Regions from separate parts of the Pseudorhodoferax sp. genome, predicted to be linked through region 1. Evidence: riboswitches for the same ligand, from Rfam matches in the RefSeq annotation. Region 1 holds a riboswitch; the other holds the start of a gene.
What was found. Region 1 has a riboswitch for S-adenosylhomocysteine ahead of ahcY (adenosylhomocysteinase). Riboswitches for the same ligand answer to the same signal wherever they lie in the genome.
Positions count from the first base shown of each region.

Region 2: linked by a shared signal. The riboswitch ahead of metH (methionine synthase) and the one ahead of ahcY (adenosylhomocysteinase) in region 1 are both predicted to bind S-adenosylhomocysteine.

Region 1 is NZ_JASGJZ010000001.1:1,026,884-1,042,628, forward strand. It holds gene QM782_RS04910 (tetratricopeptide repeat protein) at 1-937, shown strand, start outside; gene QM782_RS04915 (OmpW/AlkL family protein) at 925-1,524, opposite strand; gene metF (methylenetetrahydrofolate reductase [NAD(P)H]) at 1,689-2,528, opposite strand; gene QM782_RS04925 (TlyA family RNA methyltransferase) at 2,525-3,280, opposite strand; gene ahcY (adenosylhomocysteinase) at 3,294-4,751, opposite strand; S-adenosyl-L-homocysteine riboswitch at 4,829-4,913, opposite strand; gene QM782_RS04935 (lyase family protein) at 4,921-6,123, opposite strand; gene QM782_RS04940 (shikimate dehydrogenase family protein) at 6,142-6,975, opposite strand; gene QM782_RS04945 (MFS transporter) at 7,018-8,415, opposite strand; gene QM782_RS04950 (IclR family transcriptional regulator C-terminal domain-containing protein) at 8,579-9,361, shown strand; gene QM782_RS04955 (tetratricopeptide repeat protein) at 9,538-12,747, shown strand; gene QM782_RS04960 (MFS transporter) at 13,015-14,256, shown strand; gene QM782_RS04965 (DUF1161 domain-containing protein) at 14,253-14,558, shown strand; gene QM782_RS04970 (peptide chain release factor 3) at 14,671-15,745, shown strand, end outside.
Region 2 is NZ_JASGJZ010000001.1:1,485,145-1,500,889, forward strand. It holds gene metH (methionine synthase) at 1-2,198, opposite strand, end outside; S-adenosyl-L-homocysteine riboswitch at 2,285-2,366, opposite strand; gene QM782_RS06955 (GntR family transcriptional regulator) at 2,421-3,116, opposite strand; gene araD (L-arabinonate dehydratase) at 3,196-4,926, shown strand; gene QM782_RS06965 (ribonuclease activity regulator RraA) at 4,940-5,650, shown strand; gene QM782_RS06970 (tripartite tricarboxylate transporter substrate binding protein) at 5,676-6,641, shown strand; gene QM782_RS06975 (hypothetical protein) at 6,651-6,911, opposite strand; gene QM782_RS06980 (hypothetical protein) at 6,957-7,328, opposite strand; gene QM782_RS06985 (alpha/beta hydrolase) at 7,410-8,294, opposite strand; gene QM782_RS06990 (RidA family protein) at 8,297-8,689, opposite strand; gene QM782_RS06995 (acyl-CoA thioesterase) at 8,727-9,143, opposite strand; gene QM782_RS07000 (ABC transporter ATP-binding protein) at 9,143-9,853, opposite strand; gene QM782_RS07005 (ABC transporter ATP-binding protein) at 9,850-10,611, opposite strand; gene QM782_RS07010 (branched-chain amino acid ABC transporter permease) at 10,608-11,579, opposite strand; gene QM782_RS07015 (branched-chain amino acid ABC transporter permease) at 11,591-12,511, opposite strand; gene QM782_RS07020 (ABC transporter substrate-binding protein) at 12,534-13,712, opposite strand; gene QM782_RS07025 (AMP-binding protein) at 13,746-15,356, opposite strand; gene QM782_RS07030 (acyl-CoA dehydrogenase family protein) at 15,377-15,745, opposite strand, start outside.

The DNA of each region.
Region 1 (15,745 bases):
CCAGTACCACCTGTTCAACCGTGGCGACGCGCCGGGCATGCTGCGCCTGGCCCGGCAGGTGCTGCCGGCCGCGGGCGACGTGCCGCAGCTGCACGGCATGCTGGCCTTCGGCTGGGAGCAGTGCCATTTCCTGCGCGAGGCCGAGGCCGCCGCGCAGCAGGCCCTGCGCGGCGAGCCGGGCGAGCCCTGGGCGCACCATGCGCTCGCACACGTGATGCTGACCGAGGGCCGGCTGCGGGAAGGCTGGCAGTTCCTGCAGGCGATGGCGCCGCACTGGGACGGGCTGAACTCCTTCATGCTGACGCACAACTGGTGGCATGCCGCGCTGTTCGCGCTGGAACTGGACGACGCCGGGGCGGCGCTGCGGCTGTACGACACACGCGTCTGGGGCGTGCTGAAGACGTATTCGCAGGACCAGGTCAACGCCGTCTCGCTGCTGGCCCGGCTGGAACTGGCCGGCGCCGGCGTGGGCCCGCGCTGGCAGGAACTGGCGCCCTGGCTGGCGCCGCGCGTGGCCGACCACGTGCTGGCGTTCCTGGACCTGCACTATCTCTACGGCCTGGCACGCGCCGGCCGGCCCGAGGCGGACGTGCTGCTGGCCGATCTCGCCCGCCATGCGCAACAGGCGCCGCAGGAGGCCTGGCGCAGCGTCGCGCTACCGGCCGCGCAAGGCCTGCTGGCGCATGCGCGTGGCGACCACGCCACGGCCGCGCGGACCCTGGCCCTGGCGCTGCCGCGCCTGCGCGAGATCGGCGGCAGCCATGCGCAGCGCGACCTGTTCCAGCAGCTGTACCTCGATGCGCTGGCCCGAAGCGGCCAGCTCGCCGAGGCCCAGCACCTGTTGCAGCAGCAGGCGCGGCTGCAGCCGGCCTCGCGCCGGCTGGACCGCCAGGCCCGGGCCGTGGCCCAGGCCCTGGGGATCGGTCAGAACCGGTAGCCCAGGCCGACGCCGATCAGCACCGGATCGACGTCGAAGCTGCCGATCTTCTGGCCGGCGGCCTTCACGTCGGTGCCGATCCAGACCTTCTTCACGTCGATGTTCAGCGACAGGCCCTTGTACGGCAGCGGGATGTCCACGCCCACCTGCAGCGCGCCGCCGAAGCTGTTCTTGTCGATGCTCACGCCGGCCGGCAGGTGCACCGAGCTGAAGCGCGTGTAGTTGATGCCGGCGCCCACGTAGGGGCGGATCTGGCCGGTCGGGTTGAAGTGGTACTGCGCCGTCAGCGTAGGCGGCAGGTGGCGCAGCGTGCCGATCGTGGCGCCGCCGGCGCGCAGGTCGTGCTTCTGCGGGTAGGTCAGGATCAACTCGGCCGCGATGTTCGGCGTGAAGAAGTAGCTGATGTCGACTTCCGGGATCCACTTGTCGTTGACCGACAGGCCGAGGCCGGTGCTGTCGTGGTTGGCACTGTCGAGATGGACGGCGCGCGCGCGCACCTGCCACGGGCCCTGGGCCGCGGTCTGCGCGACGGCGGCGCCAGCCGCCAGCATGCCCAGCACGGCGGCGGCGATCACTTGCTTCTTCATGGTCTTGCTCTCTTGGATGTCTGCTCTGTGGGGATGTCCCATGGCCGATTACAGAGGCGCGGACCACGGCCGCGTTTGAGCCCGGTCAAGCACGGCCGGCCGGTGCCGGGCGGCTGCAGCGGGTTTGCGCTGGGTCAAATCCCGGTGTCGCGTCTACGCGACGATCACAGGCCCAGCCGGTCGCACAGCGCCAGCGTCGCGGCCGACTGGTTCATCGTGTAGAAGTGCAGCGCCGGGGCGCCGCCGGCGCGCAGGCGCTCGCACAGGCCGGCCACCACGTCCAGCCCGAAGGCCTTGATCGCCGCCGTGTCGTCGCCGAAGGCCTGCAGCCGCAGCCGGATCCAGCGCGGGATCTCGGCACCGCAGGCGTCGGAAAAGCGCATCAGCTGCGTCGAGCTCGTGATCGGCATGATGCCCGGCACGATCGGCAGGTCCAGCCCCTGGCGCTGGCACTCGTCGCGGAAGCGGAAGAACGCGTCGGCGTTGTAGAAGTACTGCGTGATCGCGCCGTCGGCGCCGGCGCGCGCCTTGGCCGCGAAGGCCGCGAAGTCGGCCTCGGGCGAACGTGCCTGGGGGTGCACCTCGGGATAGGCCGCCACCTCGATGTGGAAGGCGTCGCCGGTCTCGGCGCGGATGAAGGCCACCAGGTCGCTGGCGTACTGGAACGCGCCGCCGGCGCCGTAGCCGCTGGGCAGGTCGCCGCGCAGCGCCACCAGGCGCCTGACGCCCATGGCGCGCAGCTCGGCCAGCTGCGCGCGCACGCTCTCGCGCGTGGCGCCGATGCACGAGAAGTGCGAGGCCGCGTCCACGCCCTCGGCCAGGATCTCGGCCACGGCGCCGAAGGTGCCCTGCTGCGTGGAGCCGCCGGCCCCGTAGGTCACCGAGCAGAACTGCGGCCGGCGCGCGTACAGCGCCTGGCGCACCGTGCGCAGCTTGGCGACGCCCTCGGGCGTCTTGGGCGGAAAGAACTCAAAGCTCACGGGGAGCGGGTTCGCGCTTGTCATGTTGTCCTCAACACCATCAGGAATTCGCGGTTGCCATCGCCGCCCAGGATCGGGCTGTCGTACCAGCCGGCGACCGCCAGGCCCAGCGCACCGGCGCAGGCGCGCAGCTTGTCCTGCACCTCGCCGTAGGCGGCGGCATCGCGCACGATGCCGCCCTTGCCGATGCGGCCGGGCTGCAGCTCGAACTGCGGCTTGGCCAGCAGCAGCATCGTGCCGCCGGCCGCCAGCAGCGGCGCCAGCGCCGGCAGCACCAGCGTCAGCGAGATGAAGGACAGGTCGCCGACCACCAGGTCGAAGCCGCCGGCCGGCAGCGCACCGCCCAGGTCGGCGGCCGCCAGCGCGCGGGCGTTCACGCCCTCCAGCGCCGTCACGCGCACGTCGCCGCGCAGCCGTCCGTGCAGCTGGCCGTGGCCCACGTCCACGCCGACCACGCGCGCCGCGCCGTGCTGCAGCAGGCAGTCGGTGAAGCCGCCGGTGGACTGGCCCACGTCCAGGCAGATCCGGCCCCGCGCGTCCACGCCGGCCAGGCGCAGCGCGGCTTCGAGCTTCAGGCCGCCGCGCGAGACGTAGCGCGTCTCGGCGTCGTCCTCCAGCTGCAGCTCGGCCGCGGCCGGCAGTTCCTCGCCGTTCTTGGCCACGCGCCGCCATGCGCCCTCCGGCAGCCGCCACTGCACGCCGGCCGCGATCAGCCGCTGCGCCTGCGCGCGCGAGGCGGCCCGGCCGCGCTCCACCAGCAGCTGGTCGGCGCGCATCGCCCTGCGTCGCTCAGTAGCGGTAGGTGTCGGGCTTGTACGGCCCGTTCACCGGCACGCCGATGTAGGCGGCCTGCTCCTTGGTCAGCCGGGTCAGCTCGGCGCCCAGCTTGGACAGCTGCAGCCGCGCGACCTTCTCGTCCAGGTGCTTGGGCAGCACGTAGACCTTGCCCACCGCGTAGTCCTTGGACTTGGTGAACAGCTCGATCTGCGCGATGGTCTGGTTCGCGAAGCTGGACGACATCACGTAGCTCGGGTGGCCGGTCGCGCAGCCCAGGTTCACCAGCCGGCCCTTGGCCAGCAGGATGATGCGCTTGGCGGCCTTCCTGCCCTGCCTGGGGAAGATCACGTGGTCCACCTGCGGCTTGATCTCCTCCCACTGGCAGTGCTTCTCCAGCGAGGCGACGTCGATCTCGTTGTCGAAGTGGCCGATGTTGCAGACGATGGCCTGGTCCTTCATCGCGGCCATGTGCCCGAAGGTGATCACATCGCGGTTGCCGGTGCAGGTCACGAAGATGTCGGCCTTGTCGGCCGCGTACTCCATGGTCACGACGCGGTAGCCCTCCATGGCGGCCTGCAGCGCGTTGATCGGGTCGACCTCGGTCACCCAGACCTGGGCCGACAGCGCCCGCAGCGCCTGGGCCGAGCCCTTGCCCACGTCGCCGTAGCCGCAGACCACGGCGACCTTGCCGGCGACCATCACGTCGGTCGCGCGCTTGATGCCGTCCACCAGCGACTCGCGGCAGCCGTACAGGTTGTCGAACTTGCTCTTGGTCACCGAGTCGTTGACGTTGATCGCGCGCATCTGCAGCGTGCCCTTGGCCGACATCTCCTGCAGGCGGTGCACGCCGGTGGTGGTTTCCTCGGTCACGCCGATGATGTTCTTCAGGCGGCGGCTGTACCAGGTGGGGTCGTCCTTGAGCCGGGCCTTGATGGCGGCGTGCAGGATCTTCTCCTCCTCGCTCTTGGCCTTGCCCAGCGCCTTGATGTCCTGCTCGGCGCGCGCGCCCAGGTGCATCAGCAGCGTGGCGTCGCCGCCGTCGTCCAGGATCATGTTCGGGCCTTCGGCCTTGCTGCCCTTGGGGCCGAACTCGAAGATGCGGTGGGTGTAGTCCCAGTAGTCCTTCAGCGACTCGCCCTTGACGGCGAACACCGGCGTGCCGGCCGCGGCGATGGCGGCGGCGGCGTGGTCCTGCGTCGAGAAGATGTTGCACGAGGCCCAGCGCACCTCGGCGCCCAGCGCCTGCAGCGTCTCGATCAGCACGGCGGTCTGGATCGTCATGTGCAGCGAGCCGGCGATGCGCGCGCCCTTGAGCGGCTTGCTCCGGGCGTATTCGTCGCGGATCGCCATCAGGCCGGGCATCTCGGTCTCGGCGATCGCGATTTCCTTGCGGCCCCAGGCCGCCAGGGCCAGGTCGGCGATCGCGCAGTCGGTGGGCAGCAGCTGCTGGGAAGAGGCGGGGGCGTTCATCGAAGCTCCATGCTCCCTCGTCGGAGGGCGGGTTGATCACAGCCACGGCCTGGGGGGAAGCACTCACCGCACGGAGCCGCGGGCGAGCGTCGTTGCGAAGGGGGATCCGAGCCTCGCGGCCGCTCCGCCATGGCGGGGACCGCTGCAACGCTCCTCGGAAGGCTGCGGATTATAGGGAAGCGAGCGCCGCCAGGCGCTGGCGCGCCAGCGTGCCCGCGGCGGCGGCCAGGCCGGGCGCGAACCACTCGCGCGCCACCTCGGGCGCCAGGCCCTCGCGCGCGCGGCCGATGTTGGCCTGCATGCGGGCCGCGTCCACGCGCAGGCCCGGCAGCGCGACCGCCAGCGCGCGCACGCTGCCGTGCACGGCCATCCACAGCGCCGGCCACTCGGCCAGCTCAGCCTGCCAGCCGCCCAGCGCGCGCTCGTGCTGCTGCACCATCGCGGCCAGCAGGCCCGCCACGCGCTGCGGCGCGCGCTGCGCCGCAGCCAGCGCCACCATGGCGGCGACCGGGTTGCGCTTGTGCGGCATGACCGAGGAGCTGCCGCGGCCCGGCTCGGCCGGCTCCATGACCTCGCCGACCTCGTGCTGGCCCAGCAGCGCCAGGTCGGCCGCCAGCTTGCCCAGGCTGCCCGCCAGCAGCCCCAGCGCGCAGCCCAGCGCGACCCATTCGTCGCGCTGCGTGTGCCAGGCTGCGCCGCCGTCGCGCAGGCCCAGCGCCGCCGCCATGCGCGCGCGCACGGCGGCGATGCGCGCCGCATCGGCGCCGGCCTGCATCTGCGCCAGCGTGCCCACGCCGCCGCCCAGCTGCAGCTGCAGGGCCTGGGCCGCCGCCGCGCGCAGCCGCGTGCGGGCCCGCAGCAGCGGCGCGGCCCAGTCCACGCACTTGAGGCCGAAGCTGGTGACCGAGGCCGGCTGCATCAGCGTGCGCGCCAGGATCGGCGTGTCCGCATGGCGCGCGGCCAGCGCCAGCAGGGCGCGGATGGCCGCGTCCAGGTCGGCCTCGACCAGCGCCAGCGCGTCGCGCGTGACCAGCGCCAGCGCGGTGTCGATGACGTCCTGGCTGGTGCTGCCGTGGTGCGTGAAGGCCACCGCGTCGGGATTGAACAGGCCCACGGCCTCGCGCAGCGCCTTGAGCAGCGGGATCGCCACACTGCCGGCGCGGCCGCTCTCGCGCACGATCTTGCCGACGTCGAACAGCTCGACCTTGCAGGTGTCGATGATGGAGCGGGCCGCCGGCGCCGGGACCAGGCCTTCCTCGGCCTGGGCCTGGGCCAGCGCCGCCTCGAAGCGCAGCATCGCGGCCACGACGCTGGTGCCGCCGAACACGGCGACCGTCTCCGACGTCGACAGGTAGTCCTCGAAGATGCTCATGGCCGCGCCGGCCGCGCGTCAGTACTGCAGCGTGGCGACCGACCGCAGCTCCTCGGCCGTGGTGGTGCCGAAGCCGAAGAACTCCAGGTAGGCCGGGATCTGCTCGAACAGCATGTCGGTGCCGACCTGGATCTGGCAGCCCTTGTCCAGCGCGGCGCGCAGCAGCGGCGTGATCTCGGTCTTCATGACGACCTCGCCGACGAAGGTGTCCGGCGCGATGCGCGCCACGTCGAACGGCAGCGGATCGCCTTCGTTCATGCCCAGCGGCGTGGCGTTGACGATGATGTCGTAGCCGGCCGGATCGTTGGAGCCGGTGCGCACCTGCAGCTGCGGATAGTGCTGGCGCAGGCGCTCGCCCAGCGCCTCGGCCGAGGCGCTGCGCGCGTCGAACAGCGCCAGCTCGGCCGCGCCGGCCTGGGCGATCGAGGCCGCGATGGCCGAGCCCACGCCGCCGGCGCCGGAGACCAGCACCCGCGCACCGGCGAAGCTGCGGCCCTTGCGCTGCACGCCGCGCACGAAGCCGGCGCCGTCGAACATGTCGCCCAGCAGGCTACCGTCGGGCCGCTTGAGCACGGCATTGCAGGCGCCGGCGATGCGGGCCGTGGGCGTGGCCTCGTCCACCATGTCCAGCGTCACGACCTTGTGCGGCATCGTGACCAGCGCCCCCCGCAGGTTCGAGAAGCGCATGATCTGGCGCAGCGAGACGGCGTAGTCCTCGGCCTGCACGCCCATCGGGACGACCACCGCGTCGATGCCGCGGTGCGCGAACCAGGGGTTGTAGATCATCGGCGCCTTGAAGCTGGCCGTGGGGTAGCCCAGGTGCGCGATCAGCGTGGTCTTGCCGGTGATCATGGGCACCGGCGGCGTGGGAACGGTCGTGTCGCTCATCGTGGTTCAGGCGGCGTTGCCGCGCAGGGATTGCTCGCGCAGGCGATGGTATTCCTCGGCCGGGACCGGGACGGCATCGGGCTGGCCGAGATCGCTCATGTGGATGCGGAAGGTCTCGCGGGCGCTGGCGGCGGCCAGCGCGGCGATCACGGTGATGCCGAAAGCCAGCGCGCCCACGGTCAGCCAGATGTTCTGCGCGCCGGGCGGGGCCACGAAGGTGAACAGCGCCGGCAGCATGGCCGTGGCGGCCGTGCCCAGGTTCTGCGAGATGGCCATCGCCGACACGCGGGTGCGCGTGGGGAACAGCTCGGGGTAGAAGCTGGGGAACACGGCGTTGTAGCCCTGGTAGACCACGCCCCACATCAACAGCGACATGATCACCGCCAGCGTCACGTTGTGGATGCTGATGGCGTACAGGTAGCCGAAGGCCAGCAGCCCGGACAGCAGCGAGCCGACGATCAGCGGCGGCTTGCGGCCGATCCGGTCGGACAGGTTGCCGACGTACGGGATCACCACCACGGCCAGGATGTTGCCCAGCACCGGGATCCACAGGTACACGTCCTTGGCGAAGCCGACGCCGTAGGCTGGCTGCACCGCGTAGGCGGCGCCGAAGATCGTGGCCACCACCGGGATCACGTTCATCAGCGCCATCAGCACCACGCGGACCATGTCCTTCCAGGAGTACTTGAAGGCGTCGACGATGGGCGAGCGCGCGCGCTGCGTCTGCACGCTCTTGTCGGTGAAGGCCGGCGTCTCGTCCACTTCGCGGCGGATGATCCAGCCGGCCACGATCACGATGAAGGACAGCAGGAACGGGATGCGCCAGCCCCAGCTGTTGAAGGCCTCCTCGGGCATGTAGTGGGCCAGCGGCAGGAACACCGCGGCGGCCAGGATCTGGCCGGCCTGCACGCCCTGCAGCGTGAAGCTGGCGAAGAAGCCGCGGCGGCCGAACGGCGCGTGCTCCAGGATCATCGAGCTGGCGCCGGAGATCTCGCCGGCCACCGCGAAGCCCTGCACCAGGCGGCACACCACCAGCAGGAACGGCGCCCACAGGCCGATCTGGTCGTAGGTGGGCAGCAGGCCCACGGCGATGGTCGAGAAGCCCATCAGGAACATGCACCAGATCAGCACCGACTTGCGCCCGTGCGTGTCGCCCAGGTGGCCCAGCACGAAGGCGCCGATGGGCCGGGCCACGTAGCCCACGCCGTAGGTGGCCAGCGAGGCGATGATGGCGATGGCCGGGTCGCCCTTGGGAAAGAAGATCTGCGGAAAGATCAGCGAGGCGGCGGTCGCGTAGATGAAGAAGTCGTAATACTCCAGCGCCGAGCCGATCCAGCCGCTGGCTGCGGCCTTCTTCGACTGGTGCCGGCCCTGCGGCTCGGACGCCGTGGCAGAACTGCTCATGCTTGTCTCCAAAAAGATGTTCGACGGGCACACGCATGGTGCGTGTGGGTCGCAATGTAGAAGGGCGGCATGCATCGGCACAGCCCGGGAACAAGCCGCTTGTTCGATCATCGATCATTTTGGTTCGATAATCGAACAGTCCTAGGGTTTCCACCAGACCCCGATGCCCACCCTCCCCCCTGGCCCTGCCGCCCTGGACCGGCGCGACTGGATCGCCGGGCTGGAGCGCGGCCTGGCGATCATCGAGTGCTTCGACGGCGAGCATCCGCGCATGACGGCCAGCGAGGTCGGCCTGCGCTGCGGCATGACGCGCACGGCCGCGCGGCGCTACCTGCTGACGCTGCAGCACATCGGCCACGTGGCCGGCGACGGCAAGCTGTTCTGGCTGACGCCGCGGGTGCTGCGGCTGGGCCAGTCGTACCTGGAATCGGCCCGGCTGCCGCGTGTGGTGCAGCCCTTCCTGCAGCGCGTGGCGGCCGGCACGCACGAGACCGCCTACCTGTCGGTGCTGGACGGCGACGAGGTGGTCTTCATCGCCCGCAACGGCCCCAACCGCAGCATGAACACCGGCTACGTGCTGGGCGCGCGCGCGCCGGCGCAGCTGACGGCCTCGGGCCTGCTGATGCTGGCGCTGCGCCCGCAGGACGAGACCGAGCACTGGCTGGCCACGCGCGAGCTGGTGGTGTTCACCTCGCACACCATCGCCAGCAAGGAGCGGATGGCGCTGGAGTTCGCGCGCATCCGCGCCCAGGGCTGGGCGCTGTCGGAGCAGCAGCTGGACCTGAACTCGCGCGGCATCGCCGTACCGCTGCGCGACCGCCACGGCACCCTGGTCGGCGCGCTGAACGTGACCATGCCCATGGGCCACGAGAGCAGCGAGGACGCGGTCGCCCGCGTGCTGCCGGTGCTGCGCGAGACGGCGCAGGCGATGCGCAACCTGATCTAGCACGCCATGCCCCGGGAATGCGCGAGCCCTTGGCCGGGCGGCAACGCCGCGCGCCGGACGCCCGCTCGCATGCCACCAGCGCTCGGTCCGGCCGGCAGGCAGCAGCTCCGCCGCCGACGCGGCCCCAGGCGGCAGAATGGCGCGCACCCGACAGCCAGGGCACGAGGAGTGTTTCGATGGCCGCCGTCCAGATCCTGCTCTCCGCCGTCAGCGCGGAATTCGAGACCTACCGGGAAGCGCTGCAGCGGCACCTGACCACGCGCGGCAGGTCCGTCGTCATCCAGGAAGACTTCGCCGCGGCGGGCACGCCGACGCTGGACAAGCTTGCCGGCTACGTCGCGGCCTGCGACGTGGTCGTCCATCTGATCGGCGACCTGCCAGGCGCGCCGGCGCAGCCGCGTTCGGTACAGGCGCTGGGCGATGCGTGCCCCGATTTCGGCGAGCGTTTCCCCGTGCTCCGGGCCTACCTGCACCCCGGCGGGCCCGCCCTGTCCTACACGCAGTGGGAGGCCTGGCTGGCGCTGTACCACCGCAAGCGGATCATCGTGGCGGCGCCGCGGGACGGTGCGCCACGCGGGCCGCGCTACACGCCGCCGGGCGAGGCGGACCGGGCGTCGCAGGCCTTGCACCGGTCCCTGCTGGCCTCGCAGGAATGCCATGCCGAGATCGGCTTCGACAGCGTCGAAGGGCTGGCGATCGAACTGCACAAGGCGCTCGCCGTCGTCCCCGGCAGCCCAGCCAAACCCTGCGATCTGCCGCCGGCCGCGGGCCGGTTCGTCGGCCGTGCCGAGGCGCTGGCCGATCTGGCCGGCCGCCTGCGTGCCGGGCGGAACACGGCCGTGGTCGGCGCCGCAGGCTTCGGCAAGACGGCCCTGGCGGCGGCGGCCTTGCGGCAGGTGGTGGGCGACGACGGTGAACGCCTGGTCACCAGCCCCTGGCCGGACGGCATCGTCCTGCTGGATCTGTACGTCCATCGGGGCCAGGCCGAGCCCGCCTGGCACGCGCTGGCCAACCGCGTGAAGGGCGCCGACTTCCTGCCCGACCGGCCCGGCGCCGACCGCGCCGCCCAGGCCTTGCGCGACCAGCGCCTGCTCGTCGTCGTCGAAGGCGCCGAACAGGCCGACGGCCTGGAAGGGCGCCCGGCCTTGCCGGAGTTGCAGCGCCCGCTGGGCTCCGGTTGCCGCTGGCTCATCCTCACGCGCCTGTTGACGCAGGCGGACCCGGCCCACCGCGTCTGGCTGCAGGAACGCCTGGGCGACGACGAGGCCGCCGAGTTGCTGGACCAGCTGACCGGCCGGCCGCTGCCGCCCGACCTGCGCGAACCCCTGCTGGACCTGTTGCAAGGCCACCCGCTAGCCCTGACCTGGGCCGGCAAATTGGTGGCCCGAGGCGACGAAGACCCGCACTGGCTGTTGCGCGAATGGCGGGCCGGGCCGCTGCCCTCGCTGGCCGACCCGATGGAAGGCCGGCGCACGCTGGCCTGGCTGTTCGACCGCAGCGTGAGCCGGCTGGACGCGCCGGCGCGCGCCGTGCTGTCGGTGGCCGGATGCCTGGCGCCGACGCCGGTGCCGCTGGCCGCGTTTGCGGCTGCGCTGGGCCAAGAAAAGGAGAGTGTGCTGCGCGCCGGTTTGCGCGGCCTGGTGCAGCACGGCCTGATGCACGTGAGCGAAGCAAGCCCATCGGCGCATTGGCAGTTCGCCCATGTCCTCGCCTATGGCCATGCGCGCGAGCGATGCCCCGCACCGGAGCCGGTGCCGGCCGCCCTGGCCGATTGGCTGCTGCAAGTCGTGCAAGCCGAGTTGGAGGCGGCGGTGTCGGCCGACGCCAGCCGGGTTGCGGCATGCCTGGAGCATGCGGACGCGCTGCTCAAGGCGGGCGTGCGGCGGCAACTCTGGGAGGCGCTGCTGATGCCGCTGCTCTACGAGGTGTGCGATCGCCTGCAAGCCTTGGGCTGGTCCGCGCAGGTCGAAGCCGGTCTGGCGGCGGTGGCCGCCGGATTCGAGGCTGTACCACCCGAGCGCACATCAGAACCGGAAGTCGAACGCGAATGGAGCGTTCTCGCCCATCGCCGAGCCGATCTTTACCGGTTGCGTGGCGACCTGGCCGGCACCGAACGCGCCTACCGGGCGGCGCTGGCCGTGCGCGAGCGGCTGGCCCAGGCCGACCCGGGCAATGCCCAATGGCAACGCGACCTAAGCGTCAGCCAGAACCACATCGGCCAGGTGCTCAGCGCACAAGGCGACCTGGCCGGCGCCGAACGCGCCCATCGGGCGGCGCTGGCCGTGTCCGAACGGCTGGCCCAGGCCGACCCGGGCGATGCCCAATGGCAACGCGACCTGAGCGTCAGCCAGAACCACATCGGCCAGGTGCTCAGCGCACAAGGCAACCTGGCCGGCGCCGAACGCGCCTACCGGGCGGCGCTGGCCGTGCGCGAGCGGCTGGCCCAGGCCGACCCGGGCAATGCCGAATGGCAACGCGACCTGAGCGTCAGCCAGGACAACATCGGCCAGGTGCTGAGCGCGCAAGGCGACCTGGCCGGCGCCGAACACGCCTACCGGGCGGCGCTGGCCGTGCGCGAGCGGCTGGCCCAGGCCGACCCGCGCAATGCCGAATGGCAACGCGACCTGAGCGTCAGCCAGGACAACATCGGCCAGGTGCTGAGCGCGCAAGGCGACCTGGCCGGCGCCGAACGCGCCTACCGGGCGGCGCTGGCCGTGGCCGAACGGCTGGCCCAGGCCGACCCGGGCAATGCCGAATGGCAACGCGACCTGAGCATCAGCCAGAACTACATCGGCCGGGTGCTGAGCGCACAAGGCGACCTGGCCGGCGCCGAACGCGCCTACCGGGCGGCGCTGGCCGTGCGCGAGCGGCTGGCCCAGGCCGACCCGCGCAATGCCGAATGGCAACGCGACCTGAGCGTCAGCCAGGACAACATCGGCCAGGTGCTCTGCGCACAAGGCGACCTGGCCGGCGCCGAACGCGCCTACCGGGCGGCGCTGGCCGTGGCCGAACGGCTGGCCCAGGCCGACCCGGGCAATGCCCAATGGCAACGCGACCTGAGCGTCAGCCAGGACAACATCGGCCAGGTGCTGAGCGCACAAGGCAACCTGGCCGGCGCCGAACGCGCCTACCGGGCGGCGCTGGCCGTGGCCGAGCGGCTGGCCCGGGCCGACCCGGGCAATGCCCAGTGGCAACGCGACCTGTCGTACTCGCTCGCGTTGATGGCCGGACTGCTCGAACAAGCAGGCTCCAGGGCCGATGCATTGGAGATGGCCAGGCGCAGCCTGGCCATCAACGAGCGCCTGGCTGCACTGGACCCGCGCAATGCCACCTGGCAGAACGATGTGCAGGTGAGCCGCGCCACCGTGCAGCGCCTCGGAGGATGAGCCGCCCGCCGCGGACTTCGCCTGGCACGCGCCTAGCCGACTGCACTGGTTTCTGGACCGACGAGCGCCAGGCGATCCGCAGCGACGGCCCATCGCGCGCGCCGAGCAACAGGCCGACCGCTGCCGCCTGCTCGAGGGCGTAGCGACGGAGCGGCATGCGCCCGGCATCCAGCGCCCCCGCGGTCCGCAGGTCGCCGCGGAGGGAACCGAGGGAGCGGCGAGCTTGCTATTCTTCCCGCCGCGCTGCGGCGCGAGGAGACATCCCCCATGACCCCACCACCGGACCGGCATGCCGCCGATTCGCGCCACGCCTGGATGCGCCTGGCCGTCACGCTGCTGCTGATGACGGTGGGCAGCAGCGGCATGTACCTGGTGTCCGTCATGCTGCCGGCCGTGCAGGCCGAGTTCGGCAGCACGCGCTCCGACGCCGCGCTGCCCTACACGCTGCTGATGCTCGGCTTCGGCCTGGGCGGGGTGCTGATGGGCCGGCTGGCCGACCGCTGGGGCGTGATGTGGCCGCTGCTGCTGGGCGCCGCCAGCCTGGGCCTGGGCTACCTGGCCTCGGCGCTGTCGGGCAGCATCCTCGTGTACGCGGCCGTGCAGGGCGTGCTGGTCGGGCTGCTGGGCAGCGGCGCGGCCTTCGCGCCGCTGGTGGCCGACACCTCGCTGTGGTTCGTCCGGCGCCGCGGCCTGGCCGTGGCCATCTGCGCCAGCGGCAACTACCTGGCCGGCACGGTGTGGCCGCCGGTCGCGCAGCATTTCGTCGAGACCGTGGGCTGGCGCCACACCTACCTGGGCATGGCGCTGTTCTGCAGCGTCACGATGGCGGCGCTGGCGCTGCTGCTGCGCGAGCGCCCGCCGGCCGTCCAGGCCGCCGCCCCGGGCGGCACCGCGCCGGGCGCGGCGGCGGCAGCGCGGCCGTTCGGCCTGTCGCCGGGCATGGCCGAGGCCCTGCTGTGCGTGGCCGGCACGGCCTGCTGCGTGGCCATGGCCATGCCGCAGGTCCACATCGTCGCCTACTGCACGGACCTGGGCTACGGCGCGGCGCGCGGCGCGCAGATGCTGTCGGTCATGCTGGGCTTCGGCATCGCCAGCCGGCTGATCTCGGGCGCGATCTGCGACCGCATCGGCGGCCTGCGCACCCTGCTGCTGGGCTCGGTGCTGCAGTGCGCGGCGCTGCTGATGTTCCTGCCGTCCGACGGCCTGGTGCCGCTGTTCGTGGTGTCGGCGCTGTTCGGCCTGTTCCAGGGCGGCATCGTGCCGTCCTACGCGATCATCGTGCGCGAGCACTTTCCGCCGGCCGAGGCGGGCGCGCGCGTGGGCACGGTGCTGATGGCCACGCTGCTGGGCATGGCGCTGGGCGGCTGGCTGTCGGGCAAGGTGTTCGACCTGACCGGCAGCTACCGCGCGGCCTTCCTGAACGGCATCGCCTGGAACCTGCTGAACATGGGCATCGCGCTGACGCTGCTGCTGCGCACGCGGCGGCGCGGTGCGACACTCGCGGCATGAAACCCTGGTGGATCCCCCTGGCCTGGCTGCTGGCCGGCAGCAATGCCCTCGCCCAGGACAACTGCGAGGCCCTGCGCGGCGACATCGAGGCACGCATCCGCGCGGCCGGCGTGGCCGGCTTCTCGGTCACGGTGCTGGACGCCGCGCAGCCGGCCGACGGCCGCGTCGTCGGCAACTGCGCGATGGGCCGCAAGAAGATCGTCTACGCACGGCATGTGGCGCCGCCCGCGCCGGCCGCGGCCCCCATGCTGACCGAATGCCGCGACGGCTCCACCCCGCTGGACGGCCGCTGCCGCCCCTGACGGCGTAGGCGGCGCGCCGGCCGGCCGGGCGGGACCGGCCCCGCGCGTTTGGCCGAAAATGCGCGCTTTCGTCCCGCAGCAACGCGCTGCGCCCCTCCCTCTGGAACCGCCCTTGTCCTACGCCTCCGAAACCCGGCGTCGCCGCACCTTCGCCATCATTTCCCACCCCGACGCCGGCAAGACGACGCTGACCGAAAAGCTGCTGCTGTTCTCCGGCGCGATCCAGATCGCCGGCTCCGTGAAGGCGCGCAAGGCCAGCCGCCACGCCACCAGCGACTGGATGGAGATCGAGAAGCAGCGCGGCATCTCGGTGGCCAGCTCGGTCATGCAGATGGCCTACCGCGACCACGTGATCAACCTGCTGGACACGCCCGGCCACAAGGACTTCTCCGAGGACACCTACCGCGTGCTGACCGCGGTGGACTCGGCGCTGATGGTGATCGACGCGGCCAACGGCGTGGAGGCGCAGACGCGCCGGCTGATCGAGGTCTGCCGCCAGCGCGACACGCCCATCATCACCTTCGTCAACAAGATGGACCGCGAGGTGCGCGAGCCGCTGGACATCCTGGACGAGGTGGAGCGCGAGCTGGGCATGCCCTGCGTGCCGATGACCTGGCCGGTCGGCCAGGGCAAGGCCTTCGGCGGCATCGTCAACCTGCGCACCCAGGCGATGACGGTGTTCGAGGCCGGCAGCGAGCGCCGGCCGCAGGACTTCGAGACCGTGCCGCTGGCCGAGCGCGCCACGCTGGAGCAGCGCTTCGGCCACGAGTTCGCGGCCGCGATGGACGGCATGGAGCTGGCCGCCGGCGCCTCGCCGGCCTGGGACCGCGAAGCCTTCCTCGCGGGCCGGCAGACGCCGGTGTTCTTCGGCTCGGGCGTCAACAACTTCGGCGTGATGGAAGTGCTGGACGCGCTGGTCGACCTGGCGCCGCCGCCGCAGCCGCGCGTGAGCACCGTGCTGGTCAACCGCCAGCCCGTCACCCGGGAGATCCGGCCCGAGGACGAGGACTTCGCCGGCGTGGTGTTCAAGGTGCAGGCCAACATGGACGCCAACCACCGCGACCGCATTGCCTTCGTGCGCATGGCCTCGGGCAAGTACGCGCCGGGCATGAAGCTCAAGGTGCAGCGCACCGGCAAGGAACTGCGGCCGACCTCGGTCGTGACCTTCATGAGCCAGCGCCGCGAGG
Region 2 (15,745 bases), 460 kb from region 1:
GCCACGCCGCTGCCGGCCGGCGCCACGAAGTCCGCCAGGCAGCGGCTCGGCCGCATCACGCCGTCCACCGCCGTCTTCTCGGTCTGCTGGCGCAGGCCGTGCCAGGTCAGCACGCGCTCGCGGCGTGATTCGTCGGCGTAGAACGCGATGTCGTCCTCGTCCACGCAGGCGGCCGGGTACAGCGCGACCACGCCGTTGGCCGTGAGCCAGCGGCCCTCGATGATCCGCTGCAGCATGCGCTTGCCGTCGCTGAACACGCGCTGGGCCTCGGTGCCGACGATCTCGTCCTTCAGGATTTGCGGGAACGGGCCGGCCAGGTCCCAGGTCTGGAAGAACGGGCCCCAGTCGATGTACCTGGCGAGCTCCGCGAGGTCGAAGTTCCTGAACATGCGGCGGCCGATGAACTTCGGCTTCGTCGGCCGGTAGGCGGCCCAGTCGATCGGCGTCCTGTTCGCGCGCGCCTTGGCCAGCGGCCACAGCGGCGCCTGCTTCCGGTTGGCGTGCTGCCGGCGCACCTTCTCGTAGTCGGCGTTCAGCTCGGCGATGTAGCCGGCGGCCTGCTCGGACAGCAGGCTCTGCGCCACGCCCACGCTGCGCGAGGCGTCCGGCACGTAGACCACCGGCCCCTCGTAGTGCGGCGCGATCTTGACGGCCGTGTGCACGCGGCTGGTGGTGGCGCCGCCGATCAGCAACGGGATCTTGCGCAGGCGGAAATGCTCGTCCTTCTGCATCTCGCCGGCCACGATCTGCATTTCCTCCAGGCTGGGCGTGATCAGGCCCGACAGGCCCACGATGTCCGCGCCCTCGACCTTGGCGCGGGCCAGGATCTCGTGGCACGGGACCATCACGCCCATGTTCACGACCTCGAAGTTGTTGCACTGCAGCACGACGGTGACGATGTTCTTGCCGATGTCGTGCACGTCGCCCTTCACGGTGGCGATTACGATCTTGCCCTTGGAGCGCACGTCGCGACCGGCCGCCTCGTCGCGCTTCTTCTCCTCCTCGATGTAGGGGATCAGGTGGGCCACGGCCTGCTTCATCACGCGGGCGGACTTGACCACCTGCGGCAGGAACATCTTGCCGGAGCCGAACAGGTCGCCGACGATGTTCATGCCGTCCATCAGCGGGCCTTCGATCACGTGCAGCGGGCGGCCGCCCCGGGCCAGCACCTCCTGATAGGCCTCCTCGGTGTCCTGGACGATGAAGTCCGTGATGCCGTGCACCAGCGCGTGCGACAGGCGCTCGCGCACGCTGCCAGCGCGCCATTCGAGCTTGCGGCCGTCGTCCTTGGCGGCGCCCTTGGCGCTCTCGGCGATCTCGACCAGGCGCTCGCCGGCGTCGGGCCGGCGGTTCAGCACCACGTCTTCCACGCGCTCGCGCAGCTGCGGCTCCAGGTCATCGTAGACGCCGACCATGCCGGCGTTGACGATGCCCATGTCCATGCCGGCCTGGATCGCGTGGTACAGGAACACGGTGTGGATGGCCTCGCGCACCGGGTCGTTGCCGCGGAAGCTGAAGCTGACGTTGGACACGCCGCCGGAGACCTTGGCGCCGGGCAGGTTCTGCTTGATCCAGCGCACGGCCTCGATGAAGTCGACCGCGTAGTTGTTGTGCTCCTCGATGCCGGTGGCGACGGCGAAGATGTTCGGATCGAAGATGATGTCCTCGGGCGGGAACCCCACCTCGTCGACCAGGATGCGGTAGGCGCGCGCGCAGATCTCGGTCTTGCGCGCGAAGGTGTCGGCCTGGCCGACCTCGTCGAAGGCCATCACCACGGCCGCCGCGCCGTAGCGCCGCACCAGCCGCGCCTGGCGCTTGAACTCCTCCACGCCTTCCTTCATCGAGATCGAGTTCACGATGCCCTTGCCCTGCAGGCAGCGCAGGCCGGCCTCGATGACCTCCCACTTGGAGCTGTCCACCATGACGGGCACGCGCGCGATGTCGGGCTCGCCGGCGATCAGGTTCAGGAAGCGCACCATCGCGGCCTTGCTGTCCAGCATGGCCTCGTCCATGTTCACGTCGATGATCTGGGCGCCGTTCTCGACCTGCTGGCGCGCGACGGCCAGCGCGTCCTCGAACGCGCCGTTCAGGATCATGCGCGCGAAGGCCTTGGAGCCGGTCACGTTGGTGCGCTCGCCGACGTTCACGAACAGCGTGCCGGCGCCGATGGACACCGGCTCCAGGCCGGACAGGCGCATCGGCGGCGGCGCGCCGGCGTCGGTGGCGGAAGAGGAAGCAGCGGAATCGGGCGTCGTCATGGTCTCACCTGGGCATCCATCGAAGGGGCCGGTGAGCGTCGTTGCGGATGCGGTCCCAAGCCTGACGGGCCGCCTCGCATCCGGCCCGCTGCAACGCTCCTTGGGAAGGCGCGATTGTAGGCCGCCCGTCCGCGGTCATGCCGACGCCGGCCGCGGAAGCGCTCAGCCCCCGTCCACCACGTAGTCCGGGTACTGCCGCCGGATCGCCTCCACCGACGACAGCGTGCCCGACAGGTGGCGGCGCAGCGCCTCCTGCGCGGCCTGCGGGTCGCCGGCGGCGATGGCGTCGGCGATGGCGCGGTGGTCGCGCAGGATCGAGGCCGTCTTGCCGGCCGTGGGCAGGTGCAGCCGGCGCAGCCGGTCCACGTGGCCCGAGACGCGGGCGACCAGGCCGTGCAGCGCCGGCATGCCGCCGGCCTCGTACAGCAGCTGGTGGAAACGCCGGTCGGCGCCGACGAACTCGCCGTAGTGCTGGGCCTCGGCCAGCGCCTGCTGCAGCGCGATCTGCCCGCGCAGCGCGTCCACCAGGCCGGCCGGCGTCTGCAGCGCCAGTTCGCGCACCAGCTCCAGCTCGATCGAGCGCCGCAGGAAATGCGCCTGGCGCGCGGCTGTGAGGTCGATGCGGCTGACCAGCGTGGCGTGCTGCGGGAACACGTCGACCAGCCCCTCCTCGTGCAGCCGCAGCAGCGCCTCGCGCACCGGCGTCTGGCTCACGCCGAAATGCGCCGCCAGCTCGGCCCGCGCCAGCGCCGCGCCGGGCGCCAGCTCCAGCGACACGATGGCCTCGCGCAGGGTCTCCAGCACCTGCGGCGTGGCCAGGCGGGTGCGGTCCAGGCGGAACTTGGGCAGCGCGTTCATCGGTTGGATTTTCCCATTGACGTACTAATATATTAGTGTTTCAATCCGCCGCACAAGACCTTCCCCCGAGGAGACTCCCATGACGAAACGCGCCTACGCGACGCTGCGCAGCGCCCGCTGGCTCGCCCCCGACGACTTCCGCTCCTTCGGCCACCGCTCGCGCGTGCTGCAGATGGGCTACGACTACGCCGACTGGCAGGGCAAGCCCGTCATCGCCATCGTCAACACCTGGAGCGATGCGAACCAGTGCCACACGCACTTCAAGCAGCGCGTGGAGGACGTCAAGCGCGGCATCTTCCAGGCCGGCGGCTTTCCGCTGGAGCTGCCGGCGATCAGCCTGTCGGAAAGCATGGTCAAGCCCACCACCATGCTGTACCGCAACTTCCTGGCGATGGAAACCGAGGAGCTGCTGCGCAGCCACCCGGTGGACGGCGCCGTGCTGATGGGCGGCTGCGACAAGACCACGCCGGGCCTGACCATGGGCGCGCTGAGCATGGGCATCCCCTTCGTCTACCTGCCGGCCGGCCCGATGCTGCGCGGCAACTGGAAGGGAAAGGTGCTGGGCTCGGGCTCGGACGCCTTCAAGTACTGGGACGAGCGCCGCGCCGGCCGCCTGCCGGACCAGGCCTGGAAGGAGATGGAGGCCGGCATCGCGCGCAGCCACGGCACCTGCATGACCATGGGCACGGCCGCCACGATGATGGGCATCGCCGAGGCCGTGGGCCTGACGCTGCCGGGCGCCAGCAGCATCCCGGCGGCCGACGCCAACCACGTGCGCATGAGCGCCGAATGCGGCCGGCGCATCGTCGAGATGGTCTGGGAGGACTTCACGCCCGCCCGGATGCTGACGCGCGCGAACTTCGAGAACGGCATCGCCTGCGCGATGGCCATGGGCTGCTCGACCAACGCCATCATCCACCTGATCGCGATGTCGCGCCGCGCCGGCCACCCCGTCGGCCTGGACGACTTCGACGCCTTCAGCCGCCGCGTGCCGGTGATCGCCAACATCCGGCCCAGCGGCGACGCCTACCTGATGGAGGACTTCTTCTACGCCGGCGGCCTGCGCGCGATGCTCGAGCGCATCCGCGTGCACCTGCGGCCCGAGGCACTGACCGTCAACGGCCGGACCCTGGGCGAGAACATCGCCGGCGCCGAGGTCTACCACGACGACGTGATCCGCCCGCTGGACAACCCGATCTACGCCGAGGGCGCGCTGGCGGTGCTGCGCGGCAACCTGGCGCCGGACGGCGTGGTCATCAAGCCCAGCGCGGTGGCGCCGCACCTGCTGCGCCACACCGGCCGCGCGCTGGTGTTCGACGACTACCCGGCGCTGAAGAAGGCCGTGGACGACCCGGACCTCGACGTGACCGGCGCGGACATCCTGGTGCTGCGCAACGCCGGCCCGCGCGGCGCCGGCATGCCCGAGTGGGGCATGCTGCCGATCCCGACCAAGCTGCTCAAGCAGGGCGTGAAGGACATGCTGCGCCTGTCGGACGCGCGCATGAGCGGCACCAGCTACGGCGGCTGCCTGCTGCACTGCTCGCCCGAATCGGCCATCGGCGGCCCGCTGGCGCTGGTGCGCACCGGCGACCGCATCACCGTGGACGTGCCGGCCCGCACGATCCACCTGGAGATCGGCGAGGAGGAGCTCGCCGCGCGCCGCGCCGCCTGGACGCCGCCGCCACCGCGCTACGAGCGCGGCTACGGCTGGATGTTCGGGCGCCACATCAAGCAGGCCGACGAGGGCTGCGACTTCGACTTCCTGGAAACCACCTTCGGCCAGCCCGTGCCGGAGCCCGACATCTTCTGACCTGGAGACATCCATGACCCCCGAGACCCGCGACCGGCTGACGAAGGTCAGCACCGCCACGCTGTGCACCGCGCTGTTCAAGCGCGGCCTGCGCCACCAGATGATCCAGGGCGTGCTGCCGCTGAACCCCGGCCTGCCGAACATGGTGGGCGAGGCCTTCACGCTGCGCTACATGCCGGCGCGCGAGGACCGCAACGGCATCGAGGTGTTCCAGAACCGCGCGCACCCGCAGCGCAAGGCGGTGGAGGAATGCCCGCCCGGCGCGGTGATGGTGATCGACAGCCGCAAGGACGCGCGCGCGGCCTCGGCCGGCGGCATCCTGGTGGCGCGGCTGATGCAGCGCGGCGTGGCCGGCGTGGTGACCGACGGCGGCTTCCGCGACAGCCCGGACATCGCCCGGTACGCGATGCCGGCCTACCACAGCCGCCCCAGCGCGCCGACCAACCTGACGCTGCACGAGGCGATCGAGATCAACGGCCCGATCGGCTGCGGCGACGCGCCGGTGTTCCCGGGCGACGTGGTCGTCGGCGATGCCGAGGGCGTGGTCGTGATCCCGGCGCACCTAGCCGAGGAGATCGCCGCCGAAGCCACCGAGATGACGGTGTTCGAGGACTTCGTGCAGGAAAAGGTCCTGGAAGGCCGCTCCATCCTCGGCCTGTACCCGCCCACCGACGAACACAGCCGCACCGACTTCGCCGCCTGGCGCACGGCCCGCGGGCGCTGATCCCCCCAAAAAACGAGGAGACGACATGCAACGACGCACCTTCGCACGGGCTGCCGCCGCGCTGGCCCTGGCCGCCGCACCGGCCTTCGCGCAGAACTTCCCCAGCAAGCCCATCACCATCGTCGTGCCGGCCTCGCCCGGCGGCGCGATCGACCTGGCGGCGCGGCTGATCGGCCAGAAGTACACCGAGGCCTGGGGCCAGCCCGTGGTCGTGGACAACAAGACCGGCGCCACCGGCGTGATCGGCACCGAGTTCGTGGCCAAGAGCGCGCCGGACGGCCACACGCTGGCGCTGGTGGCCAGCAGCCATGCGATCAACCCCAGCATGTTCAAGAAGCTGCCGTTCGACACGCTCAAGAGCTTCGAGCCGGTGGTGCAGACGCACACGGTGCCGCTGGTGCTGGTGGTCGCGCCCGACGCGCCGTTCAAGAGCGTGCAGGACGTCGTCGCCTTCGGCAAGGCACACCCGGGCCAGCTCAGCTTCGCGTCCAGCGGCAACGGCGGCGCGCCGCATTTCTCCGGCGAGCTGTTCAAGAGCATGACCGGGCTGGACATGCAGCACATCCCCTACAAGGGCAGCACGCTGGCGCACCCGGACCTGATGAGCGGGCGCGTGTCGATCATGTTCGACACGCTGGCCGCGACCAGCGCCCACATCAAGGGCGGCAAGCTGCGCGCGCTGGCCGTGACCACGCCGCAGCGCCTGGCGGCGCTGCCGGACGTGCCCACGGTGGCCGAGTCCGGCCTGCCCGGCTACGAGACCAGCACCTGGGGCGGCCTGCTGGCCCCGGCCGGCACGCCCGCGCCGGTGGTCGCCAAGCTGGCGGCCGAGACCACGCGCATCCTGGCCCTGCCCGACGTGCGCGAGCGCATGCTGGCCGCCGGCGTGGAACCGGTCGGCGGCACGCCGGCGCAGTTCTCCGCCTTCATCCAGAGCGAAATGGTCAAGTGGGGCAAGGTGGCGAAGGCGGCGGGGATCCAGCCGGAGTAAGCGGAGTCGTCAACGCGCTCCGCCGCGCCGCGGCCGTGCACGCGGCCGCTCGGCCACGGCCAGCGCGGCCACCGCCCACAGCGCCGCCATGCCGGGCTCCGGCACGGCCTGCACGGCCCGGGTGCTGCCCAGTACCGTGTCGGTGAAGGGCGAGGACGCGTTGTCGGACAGCCGGGACGGCACGTAGCCGTAGACGTCCATCAGGCCGTCGTCGCCGCCGAGCAGGGCGAGGTCGCAGCCGTACTGCACCCATTCCGGGCCGGACTGCACCGGCGCGCTGCCGACAGCCTGCCAGCCGGGGCCCGACGTCCTGCATCAGGCAGGCGACGCTGCCGTCGGCGAGCGCGGTCGCGATGTAGCGATGTAGTGGTCCACGCCCAGCAGGCCGCGCGAGGCGTCGCCGGTGGCGAGGCCCCGGTCGGTGTCGAGCTCGAACCCCATGCGCACCGAGGACGGCGCCATGGTCCCGGCGTAGAAGGCCATGCGGAACAGGACCTGGCCGCCCTCGACCGTCACGCGCAGCCGCGCGATGTCCGAGGTCTTGGACGGCGCCAGGTAGTCCCCGTCGCCCTGCGGATCGGCCAGGTCGGCCGCGTACCGCGGCGCGGCGCCGGCCGCGGCGGCCAGCAGGCCGGCAGCGCGGCGCCCAGCAGGCCGGCCATGGGTGGTGCGCGCAATCCCGGTCATCGTGTTTTCTCCTGCCGGGCACGGCGGCGCCCGCGCGCCGCCACCGTGGCGCCGCACGGACGCACCTTCCAGTGACCGCGGTCACGGCGACGGCGGCGGTACGCCTGCGGCCATGCGCTGCAGCGCCGCGCACAGCGCGCTGCCGGGCTGCTCGAAGCCTTCGATCGCCTGGAAATGGTCCGCCCCCGGCAGCGCCAGCAGCTCGCCGCGGTTGCCGGCCTTCCGCCAGGCATCGTGGAAACCCTGCGACTGCCGGGCGAAGGCGTCCTGCTCGGCCCCGCCCCAGGCCAGCAGCAGCGGCGTCGCGCAGGGCCGCACCTGCCGCAGCGGCGAGCAGCGCTGCACGCAGCCTTCGTCGAGCTGGATCGCCGGCTGCAGGTAGCTGTAGCGCAGCGGCGCGATGTCGTACACGCCGCTGACCAGCACGGCGCCGGCGAACGGGTCGTCGGGCAGGCCGTAGTCCTCGCGCCAGCGCGTGGCCAGCAGCATCGCGCCCAGCTGGCCGCCGGCGGAATGGCCGCCGATCACGATGCGGCGCGGGTCGCCGCCGTGGCCGGCGATGTGGCGCAGGGTCCAGGCGGCCGCGGCGCGCACCTGGCGCACGACTTCGTCCAGCGTGACGGACGGGCACAGCGCGTGGTCCACCAGCACGGTGGTGCAGCCCAGCGCGTACGGGCCCAGGGCCACGCCGTGGAAGTCGCGCGCGGCGCGGGCGCGCCAGTAGCCGCCGTGGAGGAAGAGGAACACCGGCGCGCCGGGCTGCGCGGCCGGAAAGATGTCCAGCGTCTCGGCGAGCGTGGGGCCGTAGGGCACGCCCAGGCGGTGCGGCAGCAGGCGCCGGGCCTCCGCGCTGCGCTCGGCGAAATGCCGGTTCGCGGCGGCCGCGTCGGCGGCGCGGACCAGCGGGTCGTAGGCCTCGTCGATGTCCTGCTGGCGCGCGTAGCCGTGGGGCAGTGCCAGGGCCATGCTCAGTCCGGGACCACCGCCGTCACTTCGATCTCGACCTTGGCGCGGTCCTCGACCAGCGCCGACACCTCCACCGCCGTCATCGCGGCGTTGAAGCTGCCGATCAGCTCGCGGAAGGCCTTGCCGATCTCGGGATAGGCTGCCACGTACTCGCGCTTGTCGGTCACGTACCAGGTCATGCGCACGATGTGCTCGGGCTTGGCGCCGCCGGCTTGCAGCACCTCGACGATGTTCTGCAGCGCCTGGCGCACCTGGCCGCCCAGGTCGTCGGTGTGGAACTGGCCCTGGGCGTCCCAGCCGATCATGCCGGCCACGAACACCATGCGGCCGCGCGCGGTGACGCCGTTGGCATAGCCCTTGGGGCGCGGCCAGCCGGGAGGAAGAAGAACTTGCATGGATGTCTCCTATGGGTGCGGAAGAACGAAAACGGATTCAGGCGGGCAGCGCGGCCCGCACGTCGGCCGGGATGTCGATGGCGCGGTGCGTGTCCAGGTCGGTGAACACCAGCACCTGGCGCGCGGCCACGCGCTGCGCGTCGCCGAGCCGGGCGTCGAGCGCCAGCGCCAGCGACTTGCCGCCGGCGCGCTCGACCGCCAGGCCGAAGCGCACCACCTCGCCCATGCGGCTGATGGCGCGGAAGTCGCACTCCAGCCGCACGATGGGCAGGCCGATGCGGCGCGGGCCCAGCATCCCGGCGTAGGACACGCTCAGGCCCTCGTTGAACCAGTCCTCGACGAGGTGGTTGAACAGCACCAGGTACTGCGGGTAGAAAACGATGCCCGCCGGGTCGCAGTGCGAAAACCGGATCAGGTAGTCGCGCTCGAAGCGCGCGGGCGCGGCGCTGGACATCACACGCCGATGTAGCGGTGCCACAGCGATGGGTCGGCCGCCAATTGCGTCGACTCGCCCTGCCAGACGACCTTGCCGCGCTCGATGATGGTGTGCCGGTCGGCCAGGCGGACCAGGCGCTTGACGTACTTGTCAATCACCAGGATGGTCTGGCCCTGCGCGCGCAGGTGGTCCAGGCAGCGCCAAATCTCCTCGCGGATCAGCGGCGCCAGGCCTTCGGTGGCCTCGTCCAGGATCAGCAGGTGCGGGTTGGTCATCAGCGCGCGGCCAATCGCCAGCATCTGCTGCTCGCCGCCCGAGAGCTGGTTGCCCATGTTGGCCGCGCGCTCCGCGAGCCGCGGGAACAGCGCGACCACGCGGTCCAGCGTCCACGGGTCGGCACTCGCGTTGCGCCGCGCCGCGAAGGCCAGCAGGTTCTCCTTGACCGACAGGTTCGGGAAGATCTGCCGCCCCTCGGGCACCACGGCCAGGCCCATGCGGGCGATGCGGTCGGGCGCCAGCGCCTCGATGCGTTCGCCGCGGAAGCGCACCGTGCCCGAGCGCGCCCGCGTCAGGCCCAGCAGGGAGCGCACGGTGGTGGTCTTGCCCATGCCGTTGCGGCCCAGCAGCGTGGCCACCTCGCCCTGGCGGATGGACAAGCCCACACCGAACAGCACCTGGCTGGCGCCGTAGGCCGTCTCCAGGCCTTCGATTTCCAAGAGCGCGCTCATACCGCGGCCTCCTCCAGCTCGTCCCCGAGGTAGGCCCGCTTGACGTCCGGGTTCTCGCGGATCTGGTCCGGCGTGCCGGTGGCGATGACCTTGCCGAACACCAGCGTGGAGATGCGGTCGGCCAGCCGGAACACGGCGTCCATGTCGTGCTCCACCAGCAGCATCGTCACCTCGCCGCGCAGGCTTTGCAGCAGCGCGACCATGCGCTCGGATTCGTCGGGGCCCATGCCGGCCATGGGCTCGTCCAGCAGCAGCAGCTTGGGATTCAGCGCCAGCGCCAGGCCCACTTCCAGCTGGCGCTGCTCGCCGTGCGAGAGCGCGCCGGCGATGCGGCCCAGGTGCGGGTCCAGCCCCACGCGGGCGGCCACCGCCGCAGCGGCCTCGTAGCGCGCGCGCTCGGCGCGCGCCGGCCGCCAGAAGCGCAGGCTGCTGCCATCACGCGCCTGCACCGCCAGCGCCAGGTTGTCCAGCACCGACAGGCGCTTGAACACGCTGGTGATCTGGTAGGAACGCACCAGGCCCAGGTGCACGCGCGCGTGGATCGGCACCGCCGTCACCTCGCGCCCGTCGAAATGGATGCTGCCGCTGGTGGGCGCCAGCGCGCCGGACAATTGGTGGATCAGCGTGGTCTTGCCCGCGCCGTTGGGGCCGATCAGCGCGTGCAGCTCGCCCGCGCGCACGGACAGGCTGGCGTGGTCGGTGGCGACCAGCCCGCCGAAGCGCTTGACCAGGCGCTCGGTGCGCAGGATCTTGGTCATGCTTTCCTCCGCACCAGGCTCATGAGCCCGTTAGGCGCCAGCAGCACCACGGCCAGCAGCACGGCGCCCAGGCCGAACTGCCAGTGGATGGTGTAGCCCACCAGCACCTCCTCGATCAACAGGAACACCGCGGCGCCGACCAGCCCGCCGTACAGGTGGCCCACGCCGCCCAGGATGACCATGATCATCAGCATGCCGGACTGGCTCCACTGCAGCAGCGAGGGGCTCACGAAGCTGGCCTGGTTGGCCAGCAGCGCGCCGGCCAGGCCGCCGATGGCGCCGGCCAGCGTGAAGGCGATCAGCTTGGTGCGGTAGACCGCGAAGCCCAGTGCCGCCATGCGCGTCTCGTTCTCGCGGATGCCCTGCAGCACGTGGCCGAAGCGGGCATTCAGCAGCCGCGCGATGCCGACGAACACCAGCACGCCGAGCGCCAGCACCACGTAGTAGAACTGGGCATCGTCCGCCAGGTCCAGGCCCAGGCCGAGCTGCGAGCGGGCCGCCAGGGACAACCCGTCATCACCGCCATAACTCTTGAGCGAGACCATCAAGTAGAACAGCATCTGCGCGAAGGCCAGCGTGATCATGATGAAGTACACGCCCTGCGTGCGCAGGCTGACCAGCCCGATCACGAACGCGAACAGGCCGCCGACGACCACCGCGGCCGGCCAGGCGACCCAGGCCGAGGCCACGCCCCCCTGCATGAGGATACCCACGGTGTAGGCGCCCATGCCGACGAAGGCCGCGTGGCCGAAGCTGACCATGCCGCCGAAGCCCAGGATCAGGTTCAGGCTGGTGGCCGCCAGCGCGAAGATCAGGATGCGGCTGGCCACGCCGATGTAGAAGCCCTCGTCCAGCGCGTTGGCGATGGTGGGCAGCATGGCCAGCAGCACCAGCAGCGGCACAGCGATGCGCGGGCGCAGCGCGTGGTCCAGGATGCTGGGGGCGGTGTTGCGAGACAGGTCCGTCATGCCGGCGTCCTTCAGCCGTGGGCGGGGAACAGGCCCCGGGGTTTCCAGAACAGCACGGCGGCCATCAGCACGTAGATCAGGATCGAGGCGACCGCGGGGCCCGCGTTGGACGCAGCGTCCGGCCCCATCAGCGTGCCGAACAGCATGGGCACCAGCGTACGCCCGGCCGTGTCGACCAGGCCCACCAGCAGCGCGCCGAGCAGCGCACCGCGGATGGAGCCGATGCCGCCGATCACGATGACCACGAAGGCCAGGATCAGGATGCTCTCGCCCATGCCGACCTGCACCGCCAGCAGCGGGCCCAGCATGCCGCCGGCGATCGCGCACAGCGCCGCGCCGAACGCGAACAGCGCCGTGAACAGCCGCCGCACGTTGGTGCCCATTGCCTGGGCCATCTCACGGTTCGACGCGCCGGCGCGCACCTGCATGCCGACCCGCGTGCGCGTGACCAGCACGTACAGCAGCAGCGCCACGGCCAGGCCCACGCCGATGATGAACAGCCGGTAGGCCGGGTAGCTGAAGCCCGGCAGCAGTTGCACCGGGCCGGCCAGCGCATCCGGCGGGCTCAGCGGGATGGGCTGCGCGCCCCAGACCATGCGCACCACCTCGTTGGCCATCAGCAGGATGGCGAAGGTGCCCAGCACCTGGGACAGGTGGTCGCGCTGGTACAGCCGCCGCAGGACGGTGAACTCCAGCAGCACGCCCACGACCGCCGTGGCCGCCGTGCCGGCCACCAGGCCGACCCAGAACGAGCCGGAGGTGCCGGCGATGGTGGCGATCAGGTAGGCACCGACCATGTATAGCGAACCATGGGCCAGGTTGATCATGTCCATGATGCCGAACACCAGTGTCAACCCGGCGGCCAGCAGGAACAGCATCAAGCCGAACTGCAGGCCGTTGAGCAGTTGCTCCAGAACGAGGATGCCGTTCATGCGTCTTGGTCCCGACCCCGGATCAGGAAGGCATCTTGCATTCGCCGACGTAGGCGTCGGCATGGTTTTCGAACACGCGGCCGACCGTCTTGTTGGTCACACGGCCCTGGGCGTCCTTGACCACCTCGCGCAGGTAGTAGTTCTGGACTGGGTAGTGGTTGGGGCCGAACTTGAACGTGCCGCGCACGGACTCGAACTTCGCGGCCTCCAGTGCCTTGCGCACGGCGTCCTTGTCCTCGATCCTGCCCTGCACGTCGCGCACGGCGCCGTCGATCAGGCGTGCCGCGTCATAGCCTTGCGCGGCGTACAGCGTGGGCAGCCGACCGTACTCCTTCTGGAAGTCGGCGACGAAACGCTTGTTGGCCGCGTTGTCCATGTCGTGCGCCCACTGCGAACTGTTGAAGATGCCCAGCATCGGGTCGCCCACGGCGCGGATCACGTCCTCGTCGGCCGAGAAGCCCGGCGCGAACAGCTTCATCTCCTTGTTGAGGCCGGCACCGGTGAACTGCTTGATGAAGTTCACGCCCAGGCCGCCGGGCAGGAAGATGAACACCGCGTCGGCGCCGGAGGCGCGGATCTTGGACAGCTCGGCGCCGTAGTCCAGCTGGTTCAGCGGCGTGTAGGTCTCCAACGCCACCTCGCCCTTGTAGAAGCGCTTGAAGCCGGCCAGCGCGTCCTTGCCGGCCGGGTAGTTGGGCGCCAGCAGCGCGACCTTCTTGAAGCCGCGGTCCTGCACGGTCTTGCCCACGGCCTCGTGCATGTTGTCGTTCTGGTAGGAGGCGCTGAAGAAGAACGGGTTGCACTGCGCGCCCGCGTACTGTGAGGGGCCGGCGTTGGCGCTGACGTAGAAGGTTTTGGACTGGAACACCGGCTGGCCCACCGCCAGCATGATGTTGGAGAACACGATGCCAGTCATGAAGTCGACCTTCTCGCGCTTGAGCAGGCGGTCGGCCGTCTGCTTGGCGGCGTCCGGGCTCATCTGGTCGTCGGCCACGATGAGCTCGGCCGGCAAGCCGCCGAGCTTGCCGGCCGCATGCTTGACCGCGAGCTGGAAGCCGTCGCGGATGTCGATGCCCAGGGCGGAGCCGGGGCCGGACAGGGTGCTCAGCAGGCCGACCTTGACCTTGTCGGCCGCCAGCGCCGGCAGGGCCAGCAGGACGGCGGCCGCGACGGCCAGGCGGGCGGGGATGTGCGTGCTCATGGATGCTTTCCTTGGAAGTGGGCAGGAAGGGGCTCAGGCGCCGTGCAGCTTGAAGCGCTGCAGCTTGCCGGTCTGGGTGCGGGGCAACTGGCCGGCAAACGCGATGGCGCGCGGGTACTTGTACGGCGCCACGGTCTGCTTGACGAAGTCCTGCAGCGTCTTGACCATTGTCGCGTCACCGGCATGGCCGGGCTTGAGCACCACGTAGGCCTTGACGATCTGGCCGCGCTCCTCGTCGGGCACGCCGACCACCGCGCATTCGGCCACGGCGGGATGCGCCAGCAGAGCGTCCTCGACTTCCGGCGCGGCGATGTTGTAGCCGGCCGAGATGATCATGTCGTCGGTGCGCGCCTGGTAGTGGAAGTAGCCGTCGGCGTCCATCAGGTAGGCGTCGCCGGTCAGGTTCCAGCCGTCCTTCACGTAGGCCTGCTGGCGCGCGTCGGCCAGGTAGCGGCAGCCGGTGGGGCCCTGCACGGCCAGCTTGCCGATGGTGCCGGGCGGCAGCTCGCGGCCGGCGTCGTCGACCACCTTGGCGCGGTAGCCGGGCACCGGCTTGCCGGTGGCACCGGGGCGGGCCGTGGTCTCGTCGTGCGAAATGAAGATGTGCAGCATCTCGGTGGCGCCGATGCCGTCGATCAGCTCGATGCCGGTGGCCTCCTTCCACAGCGCGCGCGTGGAGGCGGGCAGCACCTCGCCGGCCGAGACGCACTTGCGCAGCGGCGTCGCGCGCAGCAGCGCGCCGTGGGCCGCCAGCTGGCGGTACGAGGTAGGCGCGGTGAACAGCACGCTGGCGCCGAAGTCCTGGATGCCCTGCAGCAGCTGCGGCGGCCCGGCCTTCTCCAGCAGCACGGTGGACGCGCCGACCGCCAGCGGGAAAAGCAGCAGCCCGCCCAGCCCGAAGGTGAAAGCCAGCGGCGGGCTGCCGATGAACACGTCGTCCGGCCGCGGCTTGAGCAGGTGCGGCGGCCAACAGGCGCAGATGGCCATCACGTCGCGGTGGTAGTGCATGGTGGCTTTGGGCACCCCGGTGGTGCCCGAGGTGAAGCCGAAGATGCAGCAGTCGTCCGACACCGTGTCCACGTTGTCGAACCGTGGCGAGGCCTGGGCCATGGCGGCCTCCAAGCCCTCGGGCCCGTCGTCGTGGAAGTAGCGCACCGCGCGCAGCGCGGGCACTTCCTGCACTGTCTGGCGCATTTCCTCGGCTAGCGACGCGTCGCACAGCGCATGCGTGACCTGGCCGATCTCGACGATGGCCTTGAGCTCCTTGGCGCGCAGCAGCGGCATGGTGGCCACGGCGATGCCGCCGGCCTTGATGACGGCGAACCAGCAGGCCGCCATCATGGGATTGTTGGGCGAGCGCAGCAGCACGCGGTTCCCAGGCACCAAGCCCATGTCGTGCGCCAGCACGTTGGCGATGCGGTTGGCCTTGTCCTGCAGGTCGGCGTAGCTCCAGGCCAGGCCCGGCGCGCGGATGCAAGCGCGCGCCCCGCGGCCCTCGCGCACGTGGCGATCCAGCAGCTCGGTCGCGCAGTTCAGCCGCTCGGGAAACTGCAGCTGCGGCAGCTCGAACAGGTACTCGGGCTGCTGGTCTGGCTGCGGCAGGTGGTCGCGCGCGAAGGTGTCGACATGGGCGCTGGCGTGCATGGCGGTTCTCCCCGGCTCGGTCAGGCGCCGGCAGCGCGCAGCAGGTCGCGGCCGATGATGAGCTGCTGCACCTCGGTCGCACCTTCGTAGATGCGCAGCGCGCGGATCTCGCGGTAGAGCTTCTCGACCGGCTGGTTGCTGACCACGCCGAGCCCGCCGAAAATCTGCACCGCCGCGTCGATGACCTGCTGGGCGTTCTCGGTCGCCGTCATCTTGGCCATGGCGGCCTCGCGCGTGACGCCCTTTCCCTGGTCGCGCAGCCAGGCCGCGCGGTAGGTCAGCAGCGCCGCGCTGTCGATGGCCGTGGCCATCTGCGCCAACTTGGCCTGCGTAAGCTGGAAGTCGGCCAGCACGCCCCCGAACATCCGGCGCGAGGTCGCGCGGGCCAG